DNA from 2 places in the Streptomyces sp. NPDC020801 genome. Region 2 is predicted to be linked to the other one. Evidence: riboswitches for the same ligand, from Rfam matches in the RefSeq annotation. Region 2 holds a riboswitch; the other holds the start of a gene.
The links. Region 2 has a riboswitch for S-adenosylmethionine ahead of ACH4UM_RS09740 (aminotransferase class V-fold PLP-dependent enzyme). Riboswitches for the same ligand answer to the same signal wherever they lie in the genome.

Region 1 (6,937 bases), on a different contig from region 2:
CTCGGCGGCCAACGGTTCGCAGAAGTACTGGGACAAACTGGTCAAGGACTACGAGTCCCGGCACCCGGGCGTGAAGGTCGAGGTCAGCGTCTACTCCTGGACCGAGGTCGACCGCAGGGTCAGGCAGATGGTCGACGCGGGCGACCCGCCGGACATGGCACAGATCGGCGCGTACGCCGACTACGCGGCCAAGGGCCTGCTCTACAAGGCCGACGACGTGCTCTCCATACCCGTCCAGGCCGACTTCCTCGGCCAGCTCTCCGACGCCGGGCAGCTGCGCCACGTCCAGTACGGCATCCCGTTCGCCGCCTCCACCCGCGTGCTCTTCTACAACAAGGGCCTCTTCGCCAAGGCGCACCTCACCCCGCCGACGACCTGGGACCAGCTCGCCTCCGACGCCCAGGCGCTGAAGGCACAGGGCGTGAAGTACCCCTACGCGCTGCCGCTCGGCCCGGAGGAGGCACAGGCCGAGACCATGCAGTGGCTGCTCAGCGGCGGCGCCGGCTACACCGACGACATCGGCACCTACACCATCGACTCCCCGCAGAACGTCCAGACCTTCACCTGGCTCAGGGACGAGCTGGTAGGCAAGGGCCTGACCGGCCCCGTGGCCCCGGGCAGGCTCAACCGCGCGGACGCCTTCTCGGCCTTCGCGGCCGGCGACGTCGGCATGCTCAACGGCCACCCCACCCTGATGCAGCAGGCCGTGAAGAAGGGCGTGGAGTTCGGCACGGTGCCGATGCCGGGCAAGAACGGCCCGGCCAAGGCGACCATGGGCGTCGCCGACTGGATGATGGCCTTCAAGAAGAACGGCCACCAGGACCAGATCGGCGACTTCCTCGACTTCGTCTACGACGAGAAGAACGTCCTCGACTTCTCCCGCGAGTACGACCTGCTGCCGGTCACCGGATCCGCGTCCGGGGCGATGGCCGCGGCGGAGCAGGACAAGGGCCTGAAGCCGTTCCTGGAGGAGCTGCCGCTGGCCCAGCTCTACCCGGTCGGCAAGACCTCCTGGGCCCAGGTCAGCGCGGACCTGAAGAAGCGGATCGGCCAGGCGGTCGCCTCCGGCGGCAGCCCCGCCGCCGTCCTCGGGCAGCTGCAGGCCACGGCGTCGGCGGCGGAGAGCGCGGAGAACGCCAAGTAGACCCGCCGGTGGGGCCCCTGTCGGTGGCAGGGGCTACGGTGCCGGTATGGACGCGGACGACGACGGGGCCGCCGGCATGGCCGACCACGGGGCCGACCACGGGACCGACGACCGGGCCGACCACGGGACCGACGACCGGGCCGACGGCTGCCGGGAGCGGCGGCTCGGCCGCACGGAACGGGACATCCTCGCCCTGGAGCGCCGCGGCTTCACCGGCCCCGGCGTGAAGGAGCGCGCGATACGCGAGGAGCTCGGTCTGTCACCCGTCCGCTACTACCAGCTCCTCAACGCGCTCCTCGACGACACCCGGGCGCTGGCGCACGACCCGGTGACGGTGAACCGGCTGCGCCGGGTGCGGGAGGCACGGCGGGCCGAGCGCTGAGAACCTGGGCGGGCGGTCCGTCGAGGAGTGCGGTCGGCCCGTGGTGGATAGGTTCGCCGTATGGGCAGCCATGACAGCGACGCCAACCACGACGGCCACGCCGCGGACCCGACCACCCCCGTCTCCTCCGTTTCCTCCCGCCACTCGCTCCCCTCCCTGCCGACGCCCGCCAGCCAGGCCGGGCGGGACGGGCTCGCCGCCATCCTCGCGCGGCCGGAGCAGGCGGTGATCGCGCTCGACTTCGACGGCACGCTCGCCCCGATCGTGCCGGACCCCGACCAGGCCCGGGCGCATCCCGAGGCGGTGCCCGCGCTGGCCGTGCTGGCCCCGAAGGTGGCCGCCGTGGCGGTGGTCACCGGGCGCCCGGCGGGCGTCGCGGTACGGCACGGCGGCTTCGCGGGCGTACCCGGCCTGGAGCACCTCGTCGTCCTCGGCCACTACGGCGCCGAGCGCTGGGACGCGGCCTCGGGCACCGTCACCGCCCCGGCGCCGCACCCCGGCGTCGCCGCCGTCCGCGCCGAGCTGCCCGGTCTCCTGGACCGGGTCGGCGCCTGGCGCGGCACCTGGATCGAGGAGAAGGGCCGCTCCGTCGCCGTCCACACCCGCCGCGCGGAGGACCCCCAGGCCGCCTTCGACCTCCTGCGCGAGCCCCTCACCGACCTGGCCACCCGACACGGCCTGATCGTCGAACCGGGCCGCATGGTCCTCGAACTCCGCCCCCCGGGCATGGACAAGGGCGTGGCGCTGTCCGACTACGTCCGCGACCTCGGCGCCGCAGCCGTCCTCTACGCCGGCGACGACCTCGGTGATCTCCCGGCCTTCGCCGCGGTCGACAAACTCCGCTCGGACGGAGTACCGGGCGTACTCGTGTGCAGCGGCAGCACAGAGGTGACGGAGCTGTCGGAGAAGGCCGATCTGGTGGTGGACGGCCCTGCAGGGGTGGTGGCGCTGCTGAGGACGCTGGCGGACCAGCTGCGGTAACCCGCTCAGCCGGGCACCCGCGCACCCGCACTGCCGCGCACCCCCGCACCCGCTCGGCCGCGTACCACCGCACCCGCTCGGCCGCGCACCCCCGCACCCGCACTGCCGCGCACCCTCACAGCCTGCGGGCACGCGCGCCCGCAGGCTGTCCCATCCCCGCAGCGAACCCCAGGGGGCGCCCTTCAGCCGGCGGCCGGCCTCCCCAGCTCCTCCAGCTGATCCAGGAACCACTGGGCCGGCGGCAGCGCGGTGGCGGCTTCCGCCAGCCGCTTGGACCGCTCCACCCGCTCGGGCCCCGCCATGCTCAACGCCTCGTGCAGCGCCTCCGCCGTCCCCACCACGTCGAACGGATTCACCACCAGCGCGTCGTCCCCCAGTTCCGCACAGGCCCCCGCCTCCCGCGACAGCACCAGCGCGCACCCCGCGTCGGAGACGACCGGCACCTCCTTGGCGACCAGGTTCATCCCGTCCCGGATGGGATTGACCAGCGCCACGTCCGCGATCCGGTAGGCCGCAAGTGACCGTGCGAAGTCGTCCTTGACGTGGAGCACGACCGGCGTCCACCCGGGCGTCCCGTAATGCCCGTTGATCTCCTCCGCCAGCCGCTGCACCTCGGCGGTGTAGTCCCGGTAGACCGCGAGATCCTGCCGTGAGGGATACGCGAACGCGACGTGCACCACCCGCTCGCGCCACTCCGGCCGGTCCTCGAGCAACTGCCGGTACGCGAGCAGTCCCCGCACGATGTTCTTGGACAGCTCGGTCCGGTCCACCCGGACGATCGTCTTCCGCACCCCGCCGTCCGGCCCCGCGCCGATCTCCTCGCGCAGCGCGGCCATCCGCTCGAAGACGTCGGCCTGATGCGACCGCTCCCGCAGGAAGTCGGCGTCCGCGCCGAGCCCGTGCACCCCGATCATGGTGCCCCCGAGCCCGCCCACGAGCGCCTCGCAGCACCCGGTGAACGCGTCCGCCCACCGCCGGGTCAGGAATCCCAGCCGGTCGGCGCCCAGCATCCCGCGCAGCACCTGCTCGGCGATGTCGTCGGGGAGCATCCGGAAGTAGTCCACCGGCGCCCACGGCGTGTGCGAGAAGTGCCCGATCCGCACATCCGGCCGGAAGTCGCGCAGCATCCCCGGGACCAGCGTCAGGTGGTAGTCCTGCACCACCACGGCCGCGCCCTCGGCCGCCTCCTCCGCCAGCGCCTCGGCGAAGGCCAGGTTGTACGCCTCGTACGACGCCCACCGGTGCCGGAACTCCGCGTCGAAGACCGGCTCCAGCGGCGTCTGGTAGAGCATGTGGTGGACGAACCACAGCACCGAGTTGGCGATGCCGTTGTAGGCGTCGGCGAAGACGCCGGCGTCGATGTCGAGCATCCGTACCTGCTGCCCGCCGGTCGCCTCGGAGGGCAGCCGGCGGCCGCCCTCGAAGCGGCGTACCGCCTCGCGGTCGGCGTCGTTCAGCGCGGCGCACACCCACACCGCGCCCGCGTCCGGACCGATCGCTGACAGCCCGGAGACCAGCCCTCCGCCGCCGCGTCTGGCGTGGAGCGAGCCGTCCGGGCGTACCTCGTACGAGACCGGGCCGCGATTGGACGCGACCAGCACCTCGGCGCCGTGCGTTGAAGCCATGGTCCTCAACCTAGCCCGGCCCGGAAACGCTCAAACGTACGGTTCCGCTTCGTAGCGGGCCGTATACGACGAGGCCGGGGTTTTACGCCACCTTCCGGGATGCATACTCCGCGATCTCGGTCATCGGCGGCCGTTCCTCGGTGTCCACCGAGTACGTGCGCGGCTCGAAGCCGTCCTGCCCGCGCTCGAACTGGGTGAGGCAGGGACGGACGAGGTGGCCGCGGGCCAGCCGCAGCTGGGCGGTCCGGTAGATCGCGGCGGCCATCCGGCCCAGCGCCTGCCCGTCCTGATGCCGGTGTTTGCGCACGCCGACGTCCACCTGGGCGAGCGCGTCCAGGCCGACCAGGTGCAGGGCGTCGACCAGCATCCCCAGCTCGACGCCGTAGCCGACGGGGAACGGCAGCTGCTCCAGCAGCGAGCGGCGGGCCGCGTACTCGCCGCCGAGCGGCTGCACGAAGCCGGCCAGCTGCGGCCAGTGCATGTTGAGCAGTGGGCGTGCCATCAGCTCCGTGACCCGTCCGCCCTGCCCGGCCGCGGTCGTGCCCGGGGCGCGCCCGTCGGACACGGTGAGCGGGCGGTCGTACATGGCCTTGACCAGTTGCACGTCCGGCTCGGTGAGCAGCGGGCCCACGATCCCGGTGACGAAGTCGGAGGAGAACTCCTTCAGGTCGGCGTCGACGAAGCAGATGACGTCCCCGCGGGTGACGAGCAGGGAGCGCCACAGGACCTCGCCCTTGCCGGGCACCGCCGGCAGGCGCGGCAGGATCTCGTCGCGGTGCATCACCCGGGCGCCCGCGGCGGCGGCCACCTCGGAGGTGCGGTCGGTGGAGCCGGAGTCGACCACGACGATCTCGTCGACGAGCGGCACCTGGTCCATGAGGTCGTGGCGGATCACGGCGACGATGTCGCCGACCGTCTCCTCCTCGTTCAGGGCGGGCAGCACGACGGAGACCGACTGACCGGTGCGCTGCTTGGCGGCCAGGATCTGGTGGAGCGGGCGATCGGTCACGGACCAGGAGCGGGTGGCCAGCCAGCGCTCGACTTCTTCCAGCACAGTCAGCGGCTCCTCACTGTTGTCTCGCGGTTCGGACGACTATCTCAACTGTCCTGGCCTTCGGTTACAGTCTTGAACAACGCGGATGACCATCGCATGTCGGGGGTCGCCGCCGCTCAACAACCGCATACAGCTCATCCAGAGGGGCAGAGGGACACGGCCCGATGAAGCCCCGGCAACCCTCCAGCCGGTTCTCGTAGACCACCGTTGATCGTCCAGTCGTGGATCAGCGTCGACGGTCACCGCGAGGCTCCCGGCTAGGGAAGGTGCCAAATCCGTCTCACGGCGAGATGCGTCGTGAGGAAGATGAGGAGAAAGGGCCTCGCCTCCATGGCTGTGCAGACTGTTGCAAGCAGCACCGACTCCACCGTAGACCTCGGTCCCGCCGCGGCGCTGAGCTGCCGCGAGTGCGGCCATCGCGTGCCCCTCGGCCCGGTCTTCGCCTGCGAGGAGTGTTTCGGCCCGCTGGAGATCGCCTACGACTTCTCGGCCTACGACGCCGAGGAACTGCGCAAGAGGATCGAGGCGGGCCCCGCGAACATCTGGCGCTACGCGCCACTGCTGCCGGTCCCCGCGGACGTGGCGACCAAGCCGAACCTGAACCCGGGCTGGACCCAGCTCGTCCAGGCCGACCACCTCGCCCGCGAGCTCGGCGTCGACGCCGGCAAGCTCTTCGTCAAGGACGACTCCGGCAACCCGACGCACTCCTTCAAGGACCGGGTGGTCGCCCAGGCGCTGGAGGCGGCGCGCGCGTTCGGCTTCACCACCCTGTCCTGCTCCTCCACCGGCAACCTCGCCGGTGCCGTCGGCGCGGCGGCCGCCCGGGCCGGCTTGCGCTCCTGTGTGTTCATCCCGCACGACCTGGAGCAGGGCAAGGTCGTCATGGCCGCGGTCTACGGCGGCGAGCTCGTCGGCATCGAGGGCAACTACGACGACGTGAACCGCTTCTGCTCCGAGCTGATCGGCGACCCGGCCGGCGAGGGCTGGGGCTTTGTCAACGTCAACCTGCGGCCGTACTACGCCGAGGGCTCCAAGACGCTGGCGTACGAGATCTGCGAGCAGCTCGGCTGGCGGCTGCCGGACCAGATCGTCGTCCCGATCGCCTCCGGCTCGCAGCTCACCAAGGTCGACAAGGGCCTGCAGGAGCTGATCAAGCTCGGTCTGGTCGAGGACCGGCCGTACAAGATCTTCGGCGCCCAGGCCGAGGGCTGCTCGCCGGTGTCCACCGCCTTCAAGGCCGGGCACGACGTGGTCCGGCCGCAGAAGCCGAACACCATCGCCAAGTCGCTGGCGATCGGCAACCCGGCAGACGGCCCCTACGTCCTGGACATCGCCCGCCGCACGGGCGGCGCGGTGGAGGACGTGACGGACGAGCAGGTCGTGGACGCGATCAAGCTGCTGGCGCGGACCGAGGGCATCTTCGCGGAGACGGCGGGCGGGGTGACGGTCGGCGTGACGAAGAAGCTGATCGAGGCCGGCCTGCTCGACCCGACGAAGACCACCGTCGTCCTCAACACCGGCGACGGCCTGAAGACCCTGGACGCCGTCGCGGGCACGGGGCTCACCGCGACCATCCGCCCCAGCCTGGAGTCGTTCCGGGAAGCCGGTCTGGCGTAGACCGTCGCGCTGCGGGCCGATGGGCCGGTCGCGCAGCTTCCCCGGGCGCGCGGTTTCCCCGCGCCCCTGGGGCGTTGCCCAGCCGTATCCGCGAGACACCACCGGAGGTTTCACCGCATGAGCGTGACCGTTCG
Region 2 (6,937 bases):
AGCGGGTGAGGTTGCCGCAGAGGGCGCAGCGCCACCGCGTCGTGGCGGTCGGCAGGGGAACCGTCATCGTGGCTGTTCGCTTTCCTTCTAGTCTCCGTGACGCGCCAGCTTCCCTGGGCGTATGGCTCGTAACCCTACGGCCTGGCGGCGACTCACCGCCCGAGTGTCCGCGGCGGCGAGGCGGTCTGTGCTGGTGCGTCCCGTTACGCCATGCTCTGTTCACATGATCGGCGACAGGAACGCGGTGGCCCTCCGGACAGCCAGGGCGCTCAGGGCGGTACGGGCGGTGCGGGCCGTACCGGCGCCGGTGACGTCCGCCCTGATCGTCCTGTGCTGCCTGATCTTCGTGGTGGGCCCGGCGGCGGGCCTCGATCCGGCCTACGGCACCGGTGAGCGGCTGCTGCTCGCCCAGCGGGCCTATTTCCGGCGCTGGGGCGTGATCCCCGCCGAACTGTTCACCGGAGCCCCACGGGCCGCCCTCACCCCCGCGACGGCCCTCTTCGTGCACGGCAGCTGGGTGCATCTGCTGGGCAACATGCTCTTCCTCTACGTCTTCGGGGCGATGACCGAGGAACGCATGGGCCGCCTGCAGTTCACGCTGTTCTACGTAGGCTGCGGCTACCTCGCCCTGCTGGGCTACGCGGCCGCCCACGCCGCCTCCGGGCAGACCCTGGTGGGGGCCTCGGGAGCGATCTCGGCGGTCCTCGGCGCATTCCTGTACCTGTTCCCCCGGGCGCGGGTGACCAGTCTCTTTCCCTTCCTGTTCTTTCTGCCGCTGCGCTTTCCCGCCTGGGTGGTCCTGCCCTTCTGGGCGGCCCTGCAGTGGCTGGCGGCCGGCCGCTCCACCCAGGGACCGGGCGTGGCCTACCTGGCCCACGTGGTGGGCTTCGGGCTGGGCTTCGCCTATGCGTGGGTACGGTTCGGCGGCACGGCGGGCCTGCCCGGTGGATCAGGCCCTAGAGTGAAGGTCACCCCTGCTCCGGCCTCCGAGGGAGAGAACCAGCCGTGATCACCGCGATCGTCCTCATCAAGACCAGCGTGGACCGGATCCCCGAGATCGCCGAGCAGATCGCCTCGCTGGACAGTGTCAGCGAGGTCTTCTCCGTGACCGGTACCTACGACCTGATCGCCATGGTCCGGGTGCGGCAGCACGAGGACCTCGCGGAGGTCATCCCCGGGCGGATCAGCAAGATCCCGGGCGTGCTGGGCACGGACACCCACGTGGCGTTCCGGACGTACTCGCAGCACGACCTGGAGGCGGCGTTCGCGATCGGGCTGGACTCCTGACCGCCTGAACACCGCCTCCCACAGGTTCCCCGAGGTCACACGGCCGGGACGCAGCGGCCGTCCTCCGTGCGGTACCGCCACTTCGCGCCGTCCCGCACCAGTGCCCTCACCGCCGTCACGAAGCGCTCGACGTGCTCGTCGGGGGTGCCGGCGCCGAAGCTGACGCGGATGGCGTTGAGCGACTTCTCGCCGGGCGCGGCCTCGGGAGCACCGCACTCGCCCTGCGCCTGCGGGTCGCTGCCCAGCAGGGTGCGCACCAGCGGGTGGGCGCAGAACAGGCCGTCGCGGACGCCGATGCCGTACTCGGCGGAGAGCGCGGCGGCGAAGTGGGAGCTGTTCCAGCCCTCGACCACGAAGGAGATCACGCCGACCCGCGGGGCGTCGTCGCCGAACAGGGAGAGGACCTTCACCTCGGGCACCTCTGCGAGGCCCTCCCGCACCCTGGCGATCAGGTACTGCTCGCGCGCGACGAGGGTGTCGAAACCGGCCTCCGTCAGGGCCTTGCAGGCGGCGGCGATGGAGTAGGCGCCGATCACGTTCGGGGAGCCGGCCTCGTGGCGGGCCGCGCTCTCGTGCCACTCCACGTCCACGCCCCCGTCGGTGCGCCGGGTGACCTTCCGGCTCGCGCCGCCACCCGCGAGGTACGGCTCGGCCGCGCGCAACCAGTCGGCCCGGCCGGCCAGCACGCCGGAGCCGAAGGGGGCGTAGAGCTTGTGCCCGGAGAAGGCGACCCAGTCGACGTCGAGGTCACGGACGCTCACCGGGTGGTGCGGGGCCAGCTGGGCCGCGTCCAGGACGATGCGGGCGCCGTGGGCGTGGGCGGCGGCGGCAAGTTCGCGTACCGGCCACAGCTCGCCGGTGACGTTGGAGGCTCCGGTGACGCAGACCAGGGCCGGGCCGTGGGGGTCGCGGCCGGCGAGGGCCCGCTCCAGGGTCGCGACGGCCTGCTCCGGGGCGCGCGGGGCGTCGAGGTAGGTGACCTTCGCGTCCTGCCACGGCAGCAGCGAGGCGTGGTGCTCGGTCTCGAAGACGAAGACCTCACAGCCGGCCGGGAGCGCACGGGCCAGGAGGTTGAGGGAGTCGGTGGTGGACCGGGTGAAGACCACATGGTCCTCCGCACGGCAGCCGAGGAACTCCCCGACCGTCCTGCGAGCGTTCTCGAACAGGTCGGTGGAGAGCTGGGAGAGGTAGCCGGCGCCGCGGTGGACGCTGCCGTAGTACGGCGCGTACGCCGCCACGTCGTCCCAGACGCGCTGGAGGGCGGGGGCGCTGGCGGCGTAGTCGAGCGCGGCATAGGTGACCTCGCCGCCGGTGACGAGCGGGACGGCGACATCCCGCCCCAGAACGGGCAGCGGGGCACAAACGGACTGGCCGGCGGCAACGGTGGAGACGGACATGGTGAACTCCCGTGAAAGCAGGCGTCGTTCCACGCGAGCAGGCACGGCTCCAGCGTGGAGAGAGGTGAAGAGGGGGATGCGGAGGCGGGGCTCTGCGGCCCCTGGGGGCTGTCGCCCCTAGCGCATTCGCTTGCTCACAGAAGGCTCCTCGACGACCAGGACCCCGGCCTTCGCATAATGCAAAAGCGTGCGAGGGGTCCGCGCTTGCCGTAGACCTCGCTGCCTACGACCTGGTCCTCACCCGGGGCACCCCGCCACGGACGGAGGGTTGCCGGACAGCCGGCCGGGGCCGAATGGCTGTCACTCATGACCTGGTTCAGTATCCTGCCACACGATCTTCGGCGCGCAAGGCGCAGTCCGGCATCCGGACTGCGCCCTGCGTCACACCGTCGGGGCCCGTGCGGGCCTCAGGCGTTGCTTGCGGCCACCCAGCGGTCCAGGGTGCGCCTGGCCGCCCCCGAGTCGATCGATTCCGCCGCCCTCGCCATCTGGGCCCGGATCTGCCCGGCAAGCGTCCCGGAGCCCGGCTCCAGGGCCACCAGGGCCGCCGCCGAGTTCAGCAGCACGGCGTCCCGCACCGGGCCCTTCTCGCCGTCCAGCAGCCGCCGCGCCACCTCCGCGTTGTAGGACGCGTCGGCGCCCCGCAGGGCCTCCACGGGCACCAGCTCGATGCCGACGTCCCGCGGGTCGAAGCTCTCCTCGGTGACCTTGCCGTCCCGGACGATCCACACCCGTGAGGTGGCGGTCGTGGTCAGCTCGTCGAGGCCGTCGTCGCCACGGAAGACCAGGGAGGAGTTGCCGCGTTCGGCGAAGACGCCGGCCACGATGGGCGCCATGCGCGGGTCCGCGACACCGACCGCCTGGGCCCTCACCCGGGCCGGGTTGGTGAGCGGGCCGAGCACGTTGAACGTGGTGCGGATGCCCAGCTGGCCGCGGGCGGCGGCGACATGCCGCAGCGCCGGGTGGAACTTCACCGCGAAGCAGAAGGTGATCCCGGCCTCCTCTGCCACCTGGGCCACCCGCTCCACCGGCAGGTTCAGGTTGACGCCGAGCTTCTCCAGCACGTCCGACGCGCCCGACGCCGACGAGGCGGCCCGGTTGCCGTGCTTGACGACCTTCGCGCCGGTGCCGGCGACGACGATCGAGGACATGGTCGAGATGTTCACCGTCTTCGCGCCGTCCCCGCCCGTGCCGACGATGTCGACGCTCGGGCCCGGGACCTCGATGACGTTCGCGTGTTCGTACATCGCCCGGACCAGGCCGGTGATCTCCTCGACCGTCTCGCCCTTGGCCCGCAGCGCCACCACGAACCCGGCGATCTGGGCGTCCGTCGCCTCGCCGCGCATGATGCGGTCCATCGCCCACGCGGTGTCGTCCGCGCTCTGGTCGTGGCCCTCCAGCAGGCCGTTCAGCACCTGGGGCCAGGAACGGCCCGCCGCGGTGTCGCCTCCAGCGGGGGTCACAGCGCTCATAAGCCGCTCCTGGGTAGGTGTCCCGGACTGCGGGACGCGTATCTCGAACAGGTCCAGCCTATCCAGCCCGGGGCACTGCGAAGGGCCCCGTCCTCCCCCAGGCTCTCGACGAGCAAGGGGTACCCATCCGGACGGGGCCCTTCGACCGTGGCGTGGCGACGCTCAGCGGTGAGTGATCAAGCGGTCATTGATCAGTGGTGGCCGTGGCCGCTCGTGATCTCCCTGTACTCCTCGACGGTCGGCTTCGGGATCTGGTTGTCCTCGCCGTAGTACGCGTTGCTGAGCTTGGCGCGCAGCCGCTGGGAGCCCTTCACCTTGCGCTCGACGCCGTTCTCGTCGACCGTCGGGCCGATCTCGGCCGGCGCGTACTGCTCGTGCGCCGTGAGGGTGTAGAGCTGCTCCTGGCTGAGCGGCTCGTGGACCTCGATGAACTCACCGTGCGGCAGGCGCTTGATGATGCCCGACTCGCGGCCGTGCAGCACCTTGTCCTTGTCCCGGCGCTGGAGGCCGAGGCAGATCCGCTTGGTGACCACGAACGTGATGACCGGCACGATGAAGAAGGCGACCCGGACGAACCAGGTGATCGCGTTGATCGACAGGTGGAAGTGCGTGGCCCACAGGTCGTTGCCACCACCGACGAGCAGCACGAAGTACCAGGAGATCCAGGCCGCGCCGAAGGCGGTCCGGGTCGGGGCGTTGCGCGGGCGGTCCAGGATGTGGTGCTCACGCCGGTCGCCGGTGACCCAGGCCTCGATGAACGGGTAGACCGCGATCGCCACCAGGACCAGCGGGAAGATCACCAGCGGGATGAACACACCCAGGACGAGCGTGTGGCCCCAGAAGTTGATCTCCCAGCCCGGCATCGTACGGATCAGGCCCTCGGAGAAGCCCATGTACCAGTCCGGCTGGGCGCCGGTGGACACCTGGTCCGGACGGTAGGGACCGATGGCCCAGATCGGGTTGATCTGCGCGATCGCAGCGATGGCCGCGATGACACCGAAGACCAGGAAGAAGAAGCCTCCGGCCTTGGCCATGTAGACCGGCAGCAGCGGCATGCCGACCACGTTGTTGTTGGTCTTTCCGGGACCCGCGAACTGCGTGTGCTTGTGGTAGAAGACCAGGATCAGGTGCGCCACCAGCAGACCGAGCATGATGCCCGGCAGCAGCAGGATGTGGATCGAGTAGAACCGGGCCACGAAGTCGTGGCCGGGGAACTGACCGCCGAAGAGGAAGAACGACAGGTACGTGCCGACGATCGGCACGGACAGGATCGCGCCCTCCATGAAGCGGACACCGGTGCCGGAGAGCAGGTCGTCCGGGAGCGAGTAGCCGGTGAAGCCGGTGAACATGCCCAGGACGAACAGCAGGAAGCCGAACAGCCAGTTGACCTCACGCGGCTTGCGGAACGCGCCCGTGAAGAACACGCGCATCATGTGCACGAACATGCCGGCCAGGAAGATCAGCGCGGCCCAGTGGTGGATCTGCCGGATCAGCAGACCACCGCGCACGTCGAAGGAGATGTGCAGGGTCGAGTTGAACGCCTCGCTCATCAGCTGTCCCTGCAGCGGGACGTAGCTGCCGTGGTACTCCACCTCGTTCATCGACGGGTGGAAGAACAGCGTCAGGTACACACCCGTGAGGATGATGATGATGAAGCTGTAGAGGCAGACCTCACCCAACATGAACGACCAGTGGTCGGGGAAGATCTTGCGCATGTTCGACTTGGCCAGGGAGTAGATCCCGAGCCGGCCGTCGGCCCAGTCGGCGAGGCGCTCGCCGGCCGGGGCCTGCCCGCGCGAGCGGCCCGCCGCGTTGCCGCCGGACGGATTGGTGTTGCTCGCTGAAGTACTCATCCGCGCTCCCAGAATGCAGGACCGACGGGCTCCTCGAAGTCGCCGAGCGCCTGGAGGTAACCCTCGCTGTCCACGCCGATGCGCAGCTGCGGCAGGGCGTGACCGGCGGGGCCGAAGATCACTCGGGCACCGTCGGAGAGGTCGAAGGTGGACTGGTGGCACGGGCACAGCACGTGGTGCGTCTGCTGCTCGTACAGGGAGATCGGGCAGCCCACGTGGGTGCAGATCTTCGAGTAGGCGACGATGCCCTGGTGCGACCAGTCGAGCTCGCGCTTGTCCTTGATGTTCTCCGGCTGGAGCCGGACGATCATCAGGGCCGCCTTGGCGATCTCGTCCTGGAAGTCCTCGCCGGTCTCCTCCAGGCCGTCGGGCTTGGCGAAGGTGAGCGAACCGACGGCGACGTCCTCGGGACGCAGCGGCAGGTTCGTGTTCATGTTGACGAGGCGCTTGCCCTTGGCCCACAGCGTGTGGCGCAGGCTGGTGCCGGGCAGCGGACCGAGGTCGCGCAGCAGCACGAGGCCGGAGAGCGGCACCAGCGTGAGCGCGCCGAACATCGTGTTGCGGATCAGCTTGCGACGGCCGATCACCGACTCCCTGGCGCCCTGCTTGAAGTCCGCGTGGACCTTCGCGCGAACCTCGGGGGACGCCTCGATCGGGTGGCGCTCGTCGGCGACCTCCGCGTCGGACATCAGGGTGCGGGCCCAGTGGACCGCGCCCGCGCCGATGGCGAACAGCGCCACGCCGAGGGTCAGGCCCAGGGCGAAGTTCAGCGCGTTGATGTGCCCGACCGGGAAGACGAAGATCGACTTGTCGTGCGGGATCGCCACGTACGAGGCGATGAAGCCGATGGTGGCCAGCATCGACACCATGAACAGCAGGGCGACGGTGCGCTCGGACCGCTTGGCGGCCCGCTCGTCGACGTCCTGGA

Region 1: another riboswitch for S-adenosylmethionine. It lies ahead of thrC (threonine synthase); the one in region 2 lies ahead of ACH4UM_RS09740 (aminotransferase class V-fold PLP-dependent enzyme).

Annotation. Positions count from the first base shown of each region.
Region 1 covers NZ_JBIRST010000009.1:165,427-172,363, reverse strand. Annotated here, with positions in the region: gene ACH4UM_RS20495 (extracellular solute-binding protein) at 1-1,144, shown strand, start outside; gene ACH4UM_RS20490 (DUF3263 domain-containing protein) at 1,221-1,526, shown strand; gene otsB (trehalose-phosphatase) at 1,587-2,507, shown strand; gene ACH4UM_RS20480 (trehalose-6-phosphate synthase) at 2,690-4,132, opposite strand; gene ACH4UM_RS20475 (glucosyl-3-phosphoglycerate synthase) at 4,215-5,186, opposite strand; SAM riboswitch class I at 5,318-5,499, shown strand; gene thrC (threonine synthase) at 5,517-6,803, shown strand; gene ACH4UM_RS20465 (MoaD/ThiS family protein) at 6,921-6,937, shown strand, end outside.
Region 2 covers NZ_JBIRST010000003.1:517,225-524,161, forward strand. Annotated here, with positions in the region: gene ACH4UM_RS09725 (hypothetical protein) at 1-67, opposite strand, end outside; gene ACH4UM_RS09730 (rhomboid family intramembrane serine protease) at 224-1,009, shown strand; gene ACH4UM_RS09735 (Lrp/AsnC family transcriptional regulator) at 1,006-1,287, shown strand; gene ACH4UM_RS09740 (aminotransferase class V-fold PLP-dependent enzyme) at 1,323-2,684, opposite strand; SAM riboswitch class IV at 2,880-2,996, opposite strand; gene trpD (anthranilate phosphoribosyltransferase) at 3,092-4,156, opposite strand; gene ACH4UM_RS09750 (cytochrome bc complex cytochrome b subunit) at 4,348-6,009, opposite strand; gene ACH4UM_RS09755 (Rieske 2Fe-2S domain-containing protein) at 6,006-6,937, opposite strand, start outside.